DNA from 2 places in the Streptomyces sp. NPDC059080 genome. Region 2 is predicted to be linked to the other one. Evidence: riboswitches for the same ligand, from Rfam matches in the RefSeq annotation. Region 2 holds a riboswitch; the other holds the start of a gene.

Region 1 (7,150 bases), on a different contig from region 2:
CTCTATCAGTATCTGAAAACTCACTCCTTGTGATCTGCTGGCACGTGACAGACGATGGCGTCAATAGGGCCTCGGGGGACGAAACCCGGCCATCCCGATCTAGTGCGGGGCAGTGGTTGATGACCGACACAGTTCAGGCAGAAGTGATCATGAGCTTCCTCGTTTCCGAGGAACTCGCCTTCCGGATCCCGGTGCAGCTGGACTTCGACAGCGCCGATCCGTACGCCGTCCGCCTCACCTTCGACCTACCCGGCGATATGCCGGTGACCTGGGCTTTCAGCCGCGAGCTGATGCTCGACGGGCTGAGCAGACCCTCCGGTGAGGGCGATGTGCGTATCGAACCGGCCGGCGGCGGACATCTCAGCGATGTCTTCATCAGTCTCCAAGTGGGCTCCGAACGCGCGCTTTTCCGCGTCAGCGCCCCGCCCCTGGTGGCCTTCCTCGACCGTACGGACCGCCTGGTGCCGCTCGGCACGGAAGAGGTGTGCGACACCCTGGAGGCCGTACTGGACCGCATCCTCACCGAGGCGTCGAAGGCGAGTTGACCTCGCCCTCGTCCGCGGGCAGCCCCACCGTCCGCGGCGGCCCGGACCGCCCTGTCCCCCGGCGGTCCGGGCCGAGCGCCACCCTCGGACCCGGTCGGTCCGGCGACCGCTCTCGCCGGTACCCGACACCGCCCCCAGCAGCCCTCACACCTTGCGGCGCCGCCCACGCGTCCCGCGTCCGCCGCGCCGCGCGCCCGCCCGGCCCCCGGCTGGTGGAGCACCGGCGTCCCGGCGGGCCGCTTCGTTCCCGGCAGCGCCCGGCCGTACGCGGTCGGCCGAGACGACCAGCGCGGCCAGCAGCGTCGTCAGCGGCACCGACGCGACCAGCCCGATGCTGCCGACCAGCGTCCGCACGATTTCCTCGGCCACCACTTCGCTCCCCGCGACCGCGCCCACCCCGCTCTGCGCGATCGAGAAGAGCAGCATGAGGGGCAGCGCCGCGCCCGCGTAGGCGAGGACGAGGGTGTTCACCACCGAGGCGATGTGATCCCGGCCGATCCGCATCGCCGCGCGGTACAGCGCGCGCCAGGACGCCGACGGATCGGCCTCCTTCAGCTCCCACACGGCCGCGGTCTGGGTGACCGTCACATCGTCGAGCACCCCCAGCGAACCGATGATGATGCCCGCCAGCAGCAGGCCCCGGATCTCGATGTCCGGGAAGAGCCCGTGCACCAGCCCCGTGAAGTCGTCGGTGTTGCCGGTCAGCAGCGCCCAGCCGATGAACACCGAGCCGAGCAGCCCGATGAGCAGCAGCGAGGCGAGGGTGCCGAGGACCGCGACCGAGGTCCTGGCCGTCAGACCGTGACACATGTACAGCGCGATCAGCATGATCGCGCTGCCGCCGACCACCGCGACGACCAGCGGATTCGAGCCCTGCAGGATCGCCGGGAGGATGAACAGTGTCAGCACCCCGAAGCTCGCCACCAGCGCGGCCAGGGCCAGCACCCCGCGCAGCCTTCCCACCACGACGACGGCGCACGCGAAGAGCGCGGCCAGCACCCACATCGGTACGGTCCGGTCGACGTCGCTGACCGAGTACTGCAACTCCTTCGGCGCCTTGGGGGAGTACGCGACCCGGACCTCCTGCCCGGTGGTGTAGTGGCGCAGCGCGTCCGGGGTGACCACCGTCTCGAAGGTCCGCCCGGTGTTCTCGCCCGTCGTCACCTCCACCGTCGCCACCTCGCAGGGTCCCTTGGCCTTCGCCGGGCGCCCGTCCGGCTGCTCGCCCGGGACCGGCTGCTCCTGGGCGTGGACCGTGGCGCAGTCGACCTCGGCGACCTTGGTCACGCGGGCCGACTCCTGGGGCTGGTCGAAGCCGACGCCGGACGGTCTGTGGCCGGGTGCGCCGCTCGGCCACAGCACCACCAGGCCGACCGCGACGGCGACGGCGAACGGGATCAGTACCGCGGTGATGACCTTCCGCAGATGCCGGGAGACGGGCGCCGCCGGGCCGTGCCCGTGCCCGTGCGTATGGCCGTGCCCGTGCCCATGGCCGTGGGCCTGGGGGGAGGCGGGAGAGTGCGAGGACGTGTCGGTGCCGGTCACCGCCCGATCATCGCAAGAAGCCCGGGCCCCCTGGCCACCTCGCGGTACCGGCCGCTACCGTGGTGCCACCTTTGCAATCGCGGGAGCTCGGAGCACCGGGCTGAGAGGGCGCTGACCTTCGTTCCGACGACGTTTCACGTGAAACGTCGCGGACGGAAGCCGCTGCGTCGACCGCCGAACCTGTTACCGGGTAATGCCGGCGTAGGGAGTTGGGTCTTCATGACTCTGCAGGATGCACGCACGCCCGAAAACGGCGAGTCCGAGCGGGACGGCTCCGTCAAGGAGTTCGGCCAGCACAAGGGCTACGTCGTCGGATCACGCCCCGACCTGCGGGTACCGGTCCGGCGAGTGCACCTCACCAACGGCAAGGACGTGACGCTGTACGACACGTCAGGTCCGTACACCGATCCCCAGATCGACACCGATGTCCGTCGCGGTCTGGCGCCGCTGCGGGAGAACTGGATCATCGCGCGGGGTGACACCGAGGAGTACGCGGGCCGCCCGCCACGCCCCGAGGACGACGGTCTCAAACACACCTCACCCCGCGGTGGCCTGCGCAATCTCGACGCGGTCTTCCCCGGGCGGCCCCGCCAGCCCCGGCGCGGGCGGGGCGGCGCGGCAGTCAGCCAACTCGCCTATGCACGGCGCGGCGAGATCACCACGGAGATGGAGTACGTCGCGGTCCGCGAGGGCGTGACGCCCGAGTTCGTCCGTGACGAGATCGCGGCGGGCCGTGCGGTGCTCCCGGCGAACGTCAACCACCCGGAGATCGAGCCGATGATCATCGGCAAGAACTTCCTGGTGAAGGTCAACGCCAACATCGGCAATTCCGCGGTCACCTCGTCCATCGAGGAGGAGGTGGAGAAGATGACCTGGGCGACCCGCTGGGGCGCCGACACGGTCATGGACCTCTCCACCGGCCGCAACATCCACACCACCCGCGAATGGGTGCTGCGCAACTCCCCCGTGCCGATCGGCACCGTCCCCCTCTACCAGGCGCTGGAGAAGGTCGACGGCAAGGCCGAGGAGCTGACCTGGGAGATCTACAAGGACACCGTCATCGAGCAGGCGGAACAGGGCGTCGACTACATGACGGTCCACGCCGGTGTGCTGCTGCGGTACGTGCCGCTGACCGCTCGCCGCAAGACCGGCATCGTCTCCCGCGGCGGCTCGATCATGGCTGCCTGGTGCCTGGCGCAGCATCAGGAGTCGTTCCTCTACACGCATTTCGAGGAGCTGTGCGACATTATCGCGTCGTACGACGTGACGTTCTCGCTCGGTGACGGGCTGCGTCCGGGGTCGATCGCGGACGCCAACGACGAGGCGCAGTTCGCGGAGTTGCGGACGCTCGGCGAGCTGAACAAGGTCGCCAAGGCGCACGGCGTGCAGACGATGATCGAGGGCCCGGGCCATGTCCCGATGCACAAGATCAAGGAGAACGTCGACCTCCAGCAGGAGATCTGCGAGGAGGCGCCATTCTACACCCTCGGCCCGCTGACCACGGACATTGCGCCCGCCTACGACCACATCACGTCGGGTATCGGCGCCGCGATGATCGCCTGGTGGGGTACGGCGATGCTCTGCTACGTCACGCCCAAGGAGCATCTGGGCCTGCCGGACCGCGACGATGTGAAGACCGGCGTCATCACGTACAAGATCGCGGCCCATGCGGCGGACCTCGCCAAGGGGCATCCCGGCGCCCAGGAGTGGGACGACGCGCTGTCGGATGCCCGCTTCGAGTTCCGCTGGGAGGACCAGTTCCATCTGGCCCTCGACCCCGACACCGCGCGGGAGTTCCACGATGCGACGCTGCCCGCGGAACCGGCGAAGACGGCGCACTTCTGCTCCATGTGCGGGCCGAAGTTCTGCTCGATGAAGATCAGCAGGAGCATCACGGAGCAGTTCGGCGGCGAGGACGGCGCCAGCCCCGAGGAGATCGAGGCGGGCATGCTGGAGAAGTCCAAGGAGTTCGCCGCCGCGGGCAACCGCGTCTACCTCCCGCTGGCCGACTGACCCTCCGCCGCACCGGGGCCTCCTCCTTCAGGGGCGGGCCCCGGTGCGCTCCGGCCGGCCGACGAACGTCCCAGGTCAGCCGCGTGTGGCAGCGTCCCGGCTCTACGGGCGCCCCAGCGGCGACGGGTCGAGCCGGGCGAAGCCCTCCTGGCGCTCGTACGGGAAGTAGGGGTACGGGGCGGCCTTGACGCTCGCGGCGTCGAGCCGCGCCACCTGGTCGGGGGTCAGGCTCCAGCCGACCGCGCCGAGGTTCTGCCGGAGCCGCTCTACTACCGCCTGCTGACCAGCGACGCACCGCTCGGCGAGGCGGCCGCGGACCGCGCCGCGGAAGCCGCGGTCGCGGCCGCACGGGCGGGGGTCTTTACCAAGTCGGCGAAGTGACGCGGCTGTCGGCCGTACCGGGCGCGGCGACCGGACCGGCGGCCGCGTTCCGGTTGCCGTCCGCCGCGTCCCCATATCGCGGCTCGCCGCCCGGGATTGTTACGTTGGCCGTTCCGGCCCGCCGTTGGCGAGGGGCGGGGTGGCACAGGCGCACAGGGGTGGGACATGAAGTGGGTGGGCGTGGTCTGGTTTCTCCGGCATGCCGGGGAGTTCGGATTCAGCCAGGGCGCTCTGCCCGGCGCGATCGGCACGCTCGCCGTGCTGCTCCTCGCCGTGCTGCTGGGCTTCGGGCTCCACCGCGTCGACCGCATACGCCGCATCCGTTACGCGCCGGTCGCCCTCGCCGCCACCTTCTTCAGCGCCGGGGTCATCTGGCTCGCCGTCACCTGACACACCCCGGACGGCGACCCTTAGGGGACGCGCCGCGTGTCAACGTTCAGGAATCCAGCGGAAGCTGGGTGACGAGCAGCTTTCCGGCCATGGTCACGCCGCCGTCCATCGCGATGGCCAGACCGTCGGCGTAGACGTGCGGACCCTCGACGGCGACCTGCTCGCCGTCACTGTCCTCCGTGCCGACCTCGCCCAGCAGATACGGGATCGGGCTGTGGCCGTGCACGACGCGTGTGCCGCCGTAGGTGTCGAGGAGACGGCGCGCGGCCTCGGCGCCGGAGTCGTCGCGGAACGCGAAGCGCTTGGTGAACTTACGGAAGAGATCCCAGACTTCGTCGGCTTCGCTGCGGGTCAGGACGTCGTGGACGGTGTCGTTGACGGCCTCGATCGAATCGCCGTATTCGAGGTACGCGGTGGTGTCGGAGTGCACGAGCAGGTGCCCGTCCTCCTCCATCACGGCGTCCAGCCGGGCCATCCACTGGAGGTGGTGGTCCTCCAGGCGGTCCATATCGGTCTTCTGGCCGCCGTTGAGCAGCCAGGCGGCCTGGAACGACGCGGTGCCCGCGCCCGACTGGACGGGGGCGTCACCGAACCGCTTGGCGCCCAGCAGCAGCAGCTCGTGGTTGCCCATGAGCGCCTTGCAGTACCCACCGGCCGCCGCCGCCTCGGCGGACAGCTGCATGACGAGGTCGATGACGCCGATGCCGTCCGGACCACGGTCGGTGAAGTCACCGAGGAACCACAGCCGGGCGTTGCCCGCCGCCCAGCTGCCGTCCTCGTCGATCAGGCCCTCGGCGGTCAGTGCCTCGCGCAGCTCGTCGTAGTAGCCGTGCACATCGCCGACGACGAAGAGGGGGCCGGGACCGGCGGCCGCCTCACCCTCGGTCTCCGGGGCGGGCAGCAGATGCGCGGCGGGCTGGTCGATGAGGGTGTCCGTACGGCTCGCGCCGATGACCGGTAGATCGCGGGCGGTTGGCGTGTACCCGTCGGGCAGTTCGTCGGGTTGCGGCGGGGCGGCGGGCGCCGCGGGGGGCGGTGCGGGGGCGTTGTCCTGCGGCGGGCCCAAGGGGGCGCCGTCGAACGGTCCGGGCGGCGATGAGGACGCCGGAGTGTGTGCCGCCATGGTCCACGCCATGGGTCCCTGACCGGCCCCCTGAGTCATTGACCCCTCCACCATCGCGCCGCCGTGTACCTCTCGGACCTTTGCCTGGTCGACGGCGGTCCGCGGTGTCGTTCGCCCATCATAGGAACGCTGCTCGCGGGTTGTGACGCACCAGGGGGTGGTCAATCCGCCGGAGCCCGGCGTTCCCGGATGTTTTCTCCCGAGATCAACCCGTTTTTTCCGGGCGCCGACAAGGGCGCCCATTCACCGCCGGGGCGTGCGCCCCGCCGATTCCGGGAGCGTACCCGCCGATCGGCCCATGATCACGGCCCGCGGCACACAAGTGCGGTGCCGCCGCGCGGAGGTGCGCCGGCCGAGGACACCGTACGGCGCCCGTGGCCGGCGCGCGGACCACGGACCCGGTCAGTCGCCGGCCGGGCCGCGCGGCGGACTGACGGTCGTGCGGGGCGAGCGCCGCTGGGACGACGTCCGCACGATCAGGTCGGTCGGTATCACCTGCTCGACGGGGCCCTCGGTGGCCAGCCCCTCGATGGCGTCGATGAGGATCTGGACGACGGCGGTGCCGATCCGGCGGGGCTTGAGGGACAGCGTGGTGACCGGCGGCTCGGTGGTGGCGTAGACGGTGGACTCGCTGCAGCACACCAGCAGCAGATCGTCCGGTACGCGCAGGCCGTAGCGGCGCGCGGCGGCGAGCAGGTCGGTGCCGTTCGGATCGAAGAGCCCGTAGACGGCGTCGGGTCGGTCCGGGCGGGCCAGCAGCCGGTCGGCGGCGACGGCGCCCGCGCAGGGGTCGTGCGCCGGGTAGGACTCGTAGACCGGGTCCTGGCCGACGCGTTCGCACCACTGCAGGTAGGCGGTGGTGGACAGGCGGGTGTAGGTGTCGGTCGTGGTGCCGGTGAGCAGGCCGATGCGGCGGGCGCCGGCCGCGGCGAGATGGTCGAGGAGGCCGAGGACGGCGGCCTCGTGGTCGTTGTCGACCCACCCGGTCACGGGCAGGGATCCGCCAGGGCGGCCGTCGGAGACGACGGGGAGGCCGTGGCGGACGAGTTCGGTGACGACGGGGTCGCCGTCCGCCGGGTCGATGACGACGGTGCCGTCGAGGGCGACGTTGGACCACACGTCGTGGCGGGACGTCGCGGGGAGGATGACCAGC
Region 2 (7,150 bases):
GCGCCCCGGCTCACCGTCAGCGCCACCGCCGTGTCGGGATGCCGCTCGCTGCCCGCCGCCGGGTCCGTCCGGATCACCGACCCCTTGGCGACCTCGTCGCTGAACTCGCGGCGCGTCGCCCCGGGCACCAGCCCACGGTCGCGCAGCGCGCGCCGGGCGTCGGCCACCGGAGTGCCCGACAGATCCGGGACGGTGACGATCTCCGGGCCGCGCGAGACGGTGAGCGTGACCGTCCCGGTGCCGCGTATACGGTCGCCGGTGCCCGGGGCGGTGGACATGACATGACCGCGCCGCACAGTGGGGCTGAAGTCGCGCACCACCTTCACGCGCAGTCCCTCGTCCCGCAGCGTCCGCTCGGCCTTCGCCTGCGCCATGTCCAGCACCGCCGGGACGGACGTGAACTGCCCGGTGGTGACGTACCAGACGCCCGCGCCGCCCCCGAGGACCAGCAGCACCGCGGCGACGATCGCCACCAGACGGCGCCGCGGACCGGCGAACGGCCCGCGCCGCGCGGCCGCTGCCGGGCGCAACCGGGTGGTCGGCTCGGACGCCGGGACCTCCAGGCGGCTGGTGCGGTTCAGCCCCTCCTCCCCGGGCGCCGGCTCGATACCCGCGAGACCGGGCAGCGGCGGCTGCACCACGGCCTGCGGCAGCACGCTCGTACGCTCCGTGCCGTCGCCCGCCGCGACCTCCCTGGCCTGCGGCGGGACCGCGTCCAGCTGCGCCTCGGTCAGCCCGTCCCGCGCCTCGCGCGCCGCCGACAGCAGCGCCACCGCGTCCTCGGGGCGGCCCCGCGGATCGCGGGCGGTGGCCCGCGCGACCAGCGCGTCCAGCTGCCCGGCGAGGCCCGGCACCGCCTCCGACGGCGGCGCGACGTCCTCGTGCAGATGGCGGTAGAGCACCTGGGCCGCCGTGCCGCCGGTGTGCGGTTTGGCGCCGGTGAGCATCTCGTAGAGCACCACACCGCAGGCGTAGACGTCGACGCGGGCGTCGGCGGTGCCGTCCTCGATCTGCTCGGGCGCGAGATACGAGACGGTGCCCAGGACCGCGCCGGTGGTGTCGGTGTGCGCGCCGACCGTCCGCACCAGCCCGAAGTCGGCGACCTTGACCCGGCCGTCGTCGCCGATCAGGACGTTCTCCGGCTTCATGTCGCGGTGCACCAGCCCCGCCCGGTGGGCGGCGCCCAGCGCGGCGAGGATCGGCTCCAGCACGTCCAGCGCGGCCCGCGGCTGGAGCGCGCCCCGCTCCCGCAGCACATCGCGCAGCGTGCACCCGGCGACGTACTCCATCGCCAGATAGACGTACGTCCCGTCCGTGCCCTGGTCGAAGACGCCCACCACATTGGGGTGCGACAGCTTGGCGACCGACTTCGCCTCGCGGATGAAGCGGTCCACGAACGCGCCGTCCACGGCCAGCGACGGATGCATCACCTTCAGGGCGAGCACGCGGTCGAGCCGGGTGTCCAAGGCGCGGTAGACCGTCGCCATGCCACCGGCGGCGATGCGCGCCTCGACGCGGTACCGGCCGTCGAGCAACTGCCCGACCAGGGGGTCCTGAAGGGTCGTATCCACGGCAGACGAGTCTACGAGGACCCACCGACACCGTCGCCCGCCCGTGGCCCGCACGGGCGCACCGAAGCCGAACGGTGACCGGAAACGGACGCGGGGTGACGGGACGCGGCCCCGCCGCCCCCGGGGATCAGAACGCCGGGCGCTCCGGATCCAGCTCCGCGCGCCCGTCCTGCGGCGACGACGCCAGCGCGAAATGGCGGCGCGGGATGCGCCCGGCGCGGAACGCCAGCCGCCCCGCGCCGACCGCGTACCGCATGGACCGCGCCATCAGCTCCGGCTCCTGGGCGCGGGTCACCGCCGACGCCAGCATCACCGCGGCGCACCCCAGCTCCATCGCGAGCGCCGCGTCCGAGGCGGTCCCGGCGCCCGCGTCGAGGATCACCGGGACCCCGGCGCGCTCGGTGATCAGCTGGAAGTTGTGCGGGTTGCGGATGCCGAGACCGGAGCCGATCGGCGAGCCCAGCGGCATGATCGCGGCGCAGCCGACGTCCTCCAGCTTCCGGGCCAGCACCGGATCGTCGCTGGTGTAGGGCAGCACGGTGAAACCGTCGTCCACCAGGGTCTCCGCCGCGTCCAGCAGCTCCACCGGGTCGGGCAGCAGCGTCCGCTCGTCGGCGACCACCTCCAGCTTGACCCAGTCGGTGCCCAGCGCCTCCCGGGCGAGCCGGGCGGTGAGCACCGCCTCGCCCGCCGTGAAGCAGCCCGCGGTGTTCGGCAGCACCCGGATGCCGTGCCGGTCGAGGACGGAGAGGACCGAGCCCTGGACGGTCGGGTCCAGCCGCCGCATGGCGACCGTCGTCAGCTCCGTACCCGAAGCCAGCAGCGCCCGCTCCAGGACGTCCAGGCTGGGTGCGCCCCCGGTGCCCATGATCAGGCGGGAGGTGAAGTCCGTACCGCCCAGGGTGAGGAGATCGTCGGCCACCGGTCAGCCCCCCTGGACCGCGGTCAGCACCTCGACGCGGTCACCGGCGCCGAGCGGGGTAGCCGGCCACTGGGACCGCGGGACGACGGTTTCGTTGACCGCCGCCGCGACCCCGGACGGGGCGGCGGACACCGTCGCCACCAAGCGGTCCAGGGGCAGACCGCCGGGGATCTCCCGGGCGGCGCCGTTGACCGTGACCGTGACCGTGACCGGGGCGGCGGACGAGACGGGTGGGGTGGGCGTGGTCATGCCTGCTGCTCCTGGAGGACGCGTCCCGGGGCGGCCGGCACACCGGCGCCCGGGGCGAAACGGTCGGGGGAGAAGGGGCGGGCCTCCTCGGGCAGCCGCCCCGTGGTGAGCGCCTCGGCCAGCGCGTCACCGGTGATCGGCGTCAGCAGCACGCCGTTGCGGAAGTGCCCGGTGGCCAGCAGCAGACCGGGCAACGCCGTCGGGCCGAGCAGCGGCGCGTTGTCCGGCGAGGCGGGCCGCAGCCCCGCGCAGGTCTCCACCAGCGGCAGCTCCGTCAGGCCCGGCACCAGCTCGTGCGCGTCCCGCAGCAGCTCGTAGACACCGCCCGCGGTGACGGTGGTGTCCCAGCCCAGCTCCTCCGTGGTGGCGCCGACGACCAGCTCGCCGTTCTCCCGCGGCACCAGATAGAGCGGCCCCCCGCGCACCACGGCCCGTACGGTGCGGGACAGGAACGCCGGGCTCCCCTGGGGCATGCGCGGCAGCCGCAGGCGCAGCACCTGGCCCTTCACCGGGCGCACCGGCGGGCGCACCTCGTCCGGCACGCCCGCCAGCCGTCCGCTGAGGCTGCCCGCGGCCAGGACGGTGCTGCCCGCCGACACCCGGGTGCCGTCGGCCAGCTCGGCGCCGGTGGCGCGCCCCGCGGTGACCGTCAGCCGGGCGGCGCGGGCGCGGTGGAAGACCACCCCGGCCCGCTCGCAGGCCACCAGCAGCGCCGCGGTGAGCCGGCGCGGATCGGTCTGGTGGTCGCCGTCGACCCGCAGGCCCCCGCGCACGCCGGGCGCGAGCATCGGCTCCAGCCGTCGGCATTCACGCCCCGACAGCCATGCCGATTCCAGCCCGCACCGCACCTGGAGGGCGTGGAGTTCGCGCAGGTGGGCACGGTCGTCGGCGTCCAGCGCCACGGCCAGCGTGCCGCAGGCGCGGTAGCCCACCTCCAGGCCGCTCGCCTCCTCCAGCTCCGCCACGAAGCGCGGGTAGCGGCGGGCCGACGCGAGGTTGAGGCCGAGCAGCGTCTCCTCGCCGTAGTGCAGTTCGGTGACGGCGGCGAGCATCCCGGCCGCGACCCGTCCCGCGCCGCCGCCCGGCTCCGGATCGGCCAGCGCGGTGCGCAGCCCGCGCCGCGCGGCCCGCCAGGCGGTGACCAGCCCCATGAGGCCGCCGCCGATCACCAGCACATCGGGGTGCGGCGACGGATCCGTCGGGCTCGGTGGTGTGGCAGATGGAGGCATGGGCGTCCAGCCCCTCCCTTCGCCGGCATGACCCGGATCAGGTTCGTACGGTCGGAGGCCGGTCAGCCTCCCTCTCAGCCCGGTACACCGGGCTCCCGCGAGTGCGTGTCCGCCTCACCCTAGTACCCCGGCAGGCGGCGTTCGCCCGGCAAACGTCGCCTGCCGGGGCACCAGTACCCGCCCCTGAAGGCCCGTAAGGGAGCGCCCCCGGAACGGCCGGGCCGCGGCGACCGGCTGTGACGCTGTGTCAGAGATCTCCTTGCGCGGTGCTGCGGACGGCCTCGCGCGCCGTCCTAGAGTGACCGGGTGAGCGAGCAGAGGAAGTCCTCCCAGGCCCCTGACCACACACCCCGCGTGGTGATCGCCGGTGCGGGTATGGCGGGCGTGCAGACCGCCGTCGCGCTGCGCGAGAACGGCTGGCGCGGCGCGATCACCCTCTTCGGCGACGAACCGCACCCGCCCTACGACCGGCCGCCGCTGTCCAAAGCGGTCCTGCTGGGCAAGGCCGACGGCGCCGCCTTCGACGTCGACTTCCGCTCCCTCGGCATCGATCTGGAACTGAGCCATCCGGTGACCGGCATCCGCCCCGGGGAGCACCTGCTGGACACCGTGCGCGGCCCCGTCCGCTACGACCACGCCGTCCTCGCCACCGGGGCGGCACCCCTCCGGCTGCCGGGCACCGAGGGGCACCCCGGTGTGCACCTGCTGCGCACCCTGGACGACGCACAGCGGCTGCGGCCCGTCCTGGCCGGGCGCAGCGACATCGTCGTCGTGGGGGCGGGCTGGATCGGCGCCGAGTTCGCCACCGCCGCCCGGGAGGCGGGCTGCACCGTCACCGTCGTCGAGGCCGCCGACCGCCCGCTGGCCGGGGCGCTGCCCGCCGAGGTGGCCGCCCATATGACGCCCTGGTACGCCGCGGCCGGTGCCGAGCTGCGCACCGGGGCGCGCGTCGCCTCCGTCGCGGAGCGCGGCGTCGTGCTGGACGACGGCACCGCGCTGCCCGCCGACGCCGTCCTCGTCGGCATCGGCGCCCGCCCCGCCACCGGCTGGCTGGCGGGCTCCGGTATCGCGCTGTCGCCCGAGGACGGCTCGGTCCTCGCCGACGACCGGCTGCGCACCTCCGCCCCGGACGTCCACGCCGTCGGCGACTGCGCCTCCTTCCCCTCCGCCCGCTACGGCCGCCGACTCCTGATCCACCACTGGGACAACGCCCTCCAGGGCCCCCGTACCGTCGCGCAGAACATCACCGGCGACCCCGTGGAGGGCACCGTCTACGACCCGGTGCCCTACTTCTGGTCGGAGCAGTTCGGCCGCTTCGTGCAGTACGCGGGCGACCACGGCGGCGCCGACGAGCTGGTCTGGCGCGGTGACCCGGACGGCGCCGCCTGGTCGGTCATCTGGCTGCGCGACGGCGTCCTGGTGGCGCTGCTGGCGGTCGGCAGGCCCCGCGACCTGGCCCAGGGCCGCCGCCTCATCGAGCGGGGCGCCGTCCTGGACCGGGTGCGGGCGGCCGACGCGTCCGTCCCGCTCAAGTCCGCGGTGCGCTGAGCCGGGCGGGTGCACGGGGACGGGCCCGGCGACCCTCCCGGGAACCGCGTGCCGGGGCTCCGGCGCCCCGCGCGGCCCTCTCGTGGCGATGCCCGGCTACCGACTGTCAGTGCGAGGTGGCACGCTTGTCCTGTGACCGAGATTGACGCAAACATCGATGGACTCGTCCCCGCCTGGCTCACCCTCCCCGACATCGCCGAAGAGATCGGCGTCGAGGTGACGCGCGTCCGGCAGCTGGTCAAGGAGGGCCAGCTGATCGCGGTGCGCCGCGGCGAGAACAGGGCACTGCACGTGCCGGCCGATTTCATCCAGGACGGCAAGGTCGTCAAGGGCCTCGTCGGCACCCTGACGCTCCTGCGCGACGACGGCTTCGCCGACGACGAGATGCTGGAGTGGCTCTTCACCGCGGACGACAGCCTGCCCGGCACCCCCGCGCAGGCCCTGCGGGAGAACCGCGGCACGGAGGTGAAGCGCCGGGCGCAGGCGCTCGCCATGTGACGTCCCGGGCGGGCCGCGCCCCGGCCCGCCCGTATCCCTCCGCATCCGTAACCGCTACCGAGGTGGCGTACGCGCCGGACCGTCCGGCCGTACGCCACCGCCTTGGGGGAGCACCCGATGACGATCCGGATCCACGCCGCCCGCACCGCGGCCCTCGCCGACGCCCGGCTCTACCTCTGCACCGACGCCCGCACCCGCCAGGGCGACCTGCCGCAGTTCCTGGACGCGGTGCTCTCCTCCGGGGTGGACATCGTCCAGTTGCGCGACAAGGGCATGGAGGCGGCCGAGGAGCTGCGCCATCTGGAGACCGTCGCGGACGCCTGCCGCCGCCACGGCACGCTCCTCGCCGTCAACGACCGCGCCGACGTCGCGCACGCCGCCGGAGCCGCGGTGCTCCACCTCGGCCAGGGCGACCTCCCGGTGCCCGCCGCCCGGGCCCTCCTCGGCCCGGACGTCCTCATAGGCCGCTCCACGCACGCCGAGGCCGAGGTCGACGCCGCCCTCGCCGAGCCGGGCGTGGACTACTTCTGCACCGGACCGTGCTGGCCCACTCCCACCAAACCGGGCCGCCACGCCCCGGGCCTCGGCCTCGTCCGGTACACCGCCGCGCGGGCCCCCGAACGCCCCTGGTTCGCCATCGGCGGCATCGACTCCGGCAACCTCGACGCGGTGCTCGACGCCGGTGCCCGCCGGATCGTCGTCGTCCGCGCCCTCACCGAGGCGGACGACCCCGCCGCCGCGGCCGCCTCGCTCGCCAAGCGCGTGCGCGAGCGGGATACCTGAGCCGACCGGACACCGGCCGCGCACGGGCGACCGGGCCCGCCACCCGCCGATCGCGCTCCCGCCGTCCGGGCCCGGCCCGCTGTCCACTCCGTGGACGGGAACCGGGCCTATTCAGGCATTCCACCGGAGTCGGTTGGTGCCCGACCCACGGGTGGATAACCTTCCCGTATGGCCCTAGGTACCGCTTCCACCAGGACTGATCGCGCACATACCGTCCGTGAGCTGCTCGCTTCCGGCAAACAGTCGTACTCGTTCGAGTTCGCCGCCCCGAAGACCGAGAAGGGCGAGCGGACGCTGTGGAACGCCATCCGCCGCATCGAAGCCGTCGCGCCGACCTTCGTCTCCGTGAC

Evidence for each region. A riboswitch is a leader RNA that binds a small molecule or an ion and turns the genes downstream of it on or off. The one in region 2 is predicted to bind thiamine pyrophosphate.
Region 1: another riboswitch for thiamine pyrophosphate. It lies ahead of thiC (phosphomethylpyrimidine synthase ThiC); the one in region 2 lies ahead of thiO (glycine oxidase ThiO).

What each region holds. Positions count from the first base shown of each region.
Region 1 is NZ_JBHYGX010000007.1:62,809-69,958, reverse strand. Features, by position in the region: gene ACFWWQ_RS07770 (IclR family transcriptional regulator) at 1-16, shown strand, start outside; gene ACFWWQ_RS07765 (SsgA family sporulation/cell division regulator) at 120-545, shown strand; gene ACFWWQ_RS07760 (YibE/F family protein) at 690-2,090, opposite strand; TPP riboswitch at 2,160-2,315, shown strand; gene thiC (phosphomethylpyrimidine synthase ThiC) at 2,310-4,103, shown strand; partial or broken gene ACFWWQ_RS07750 (aldo/keto reductase) at 4,206-4,370, opposite strand; gene ACFWWQ_RS07745 (hypothetical protein) at 4,650-4,874, shown strand; gene ACFWWQ_RS07740 (metallophosphoesterase) at 4,921-5,997, opposite strand; gene ACFWWQ_RS07735 (LacI family DNA-binding transcriptional regulator) at 6,400-7,150, opposite strand, start outside.
Region 2 is NZ_JBHYGX010000031.1:16,662-23,811, reverse strand. Features, by position in the region: gene pknB (Stk1 family PASTA domain-containing Ser/Thr kinase) at 1-1,571, opposite strand, end outside; gene ACFWWQ_RS22135 (thiazole synthase) at 1,699-2,493, opposite strand; gene thiS (sulfur carrier protein ThiS) at 2,497-2,742, opposite strand; gene thiO (glycine oxidase ThiO) at 2,739-3,971, opposite strand; TPP riboswitch at 3,969-4,080, opposite strand; gene ACFWWQ_RS22120 (NAD(P)/FAD-dependent oxidoreductase) at 4,278-5,519, shown strand; gene ACFWWQ_RS22115 (Rv2175c family DNA-binding protein) at 5,652-6,017, shown strand; gene thiE (thiamine phosphate synthase) at 6,135-6,800, shown strand; gene metF (methylenetetrahydrofolate reductase [NAD(P)H]) at 6,969-7,150, shown strand, end outside.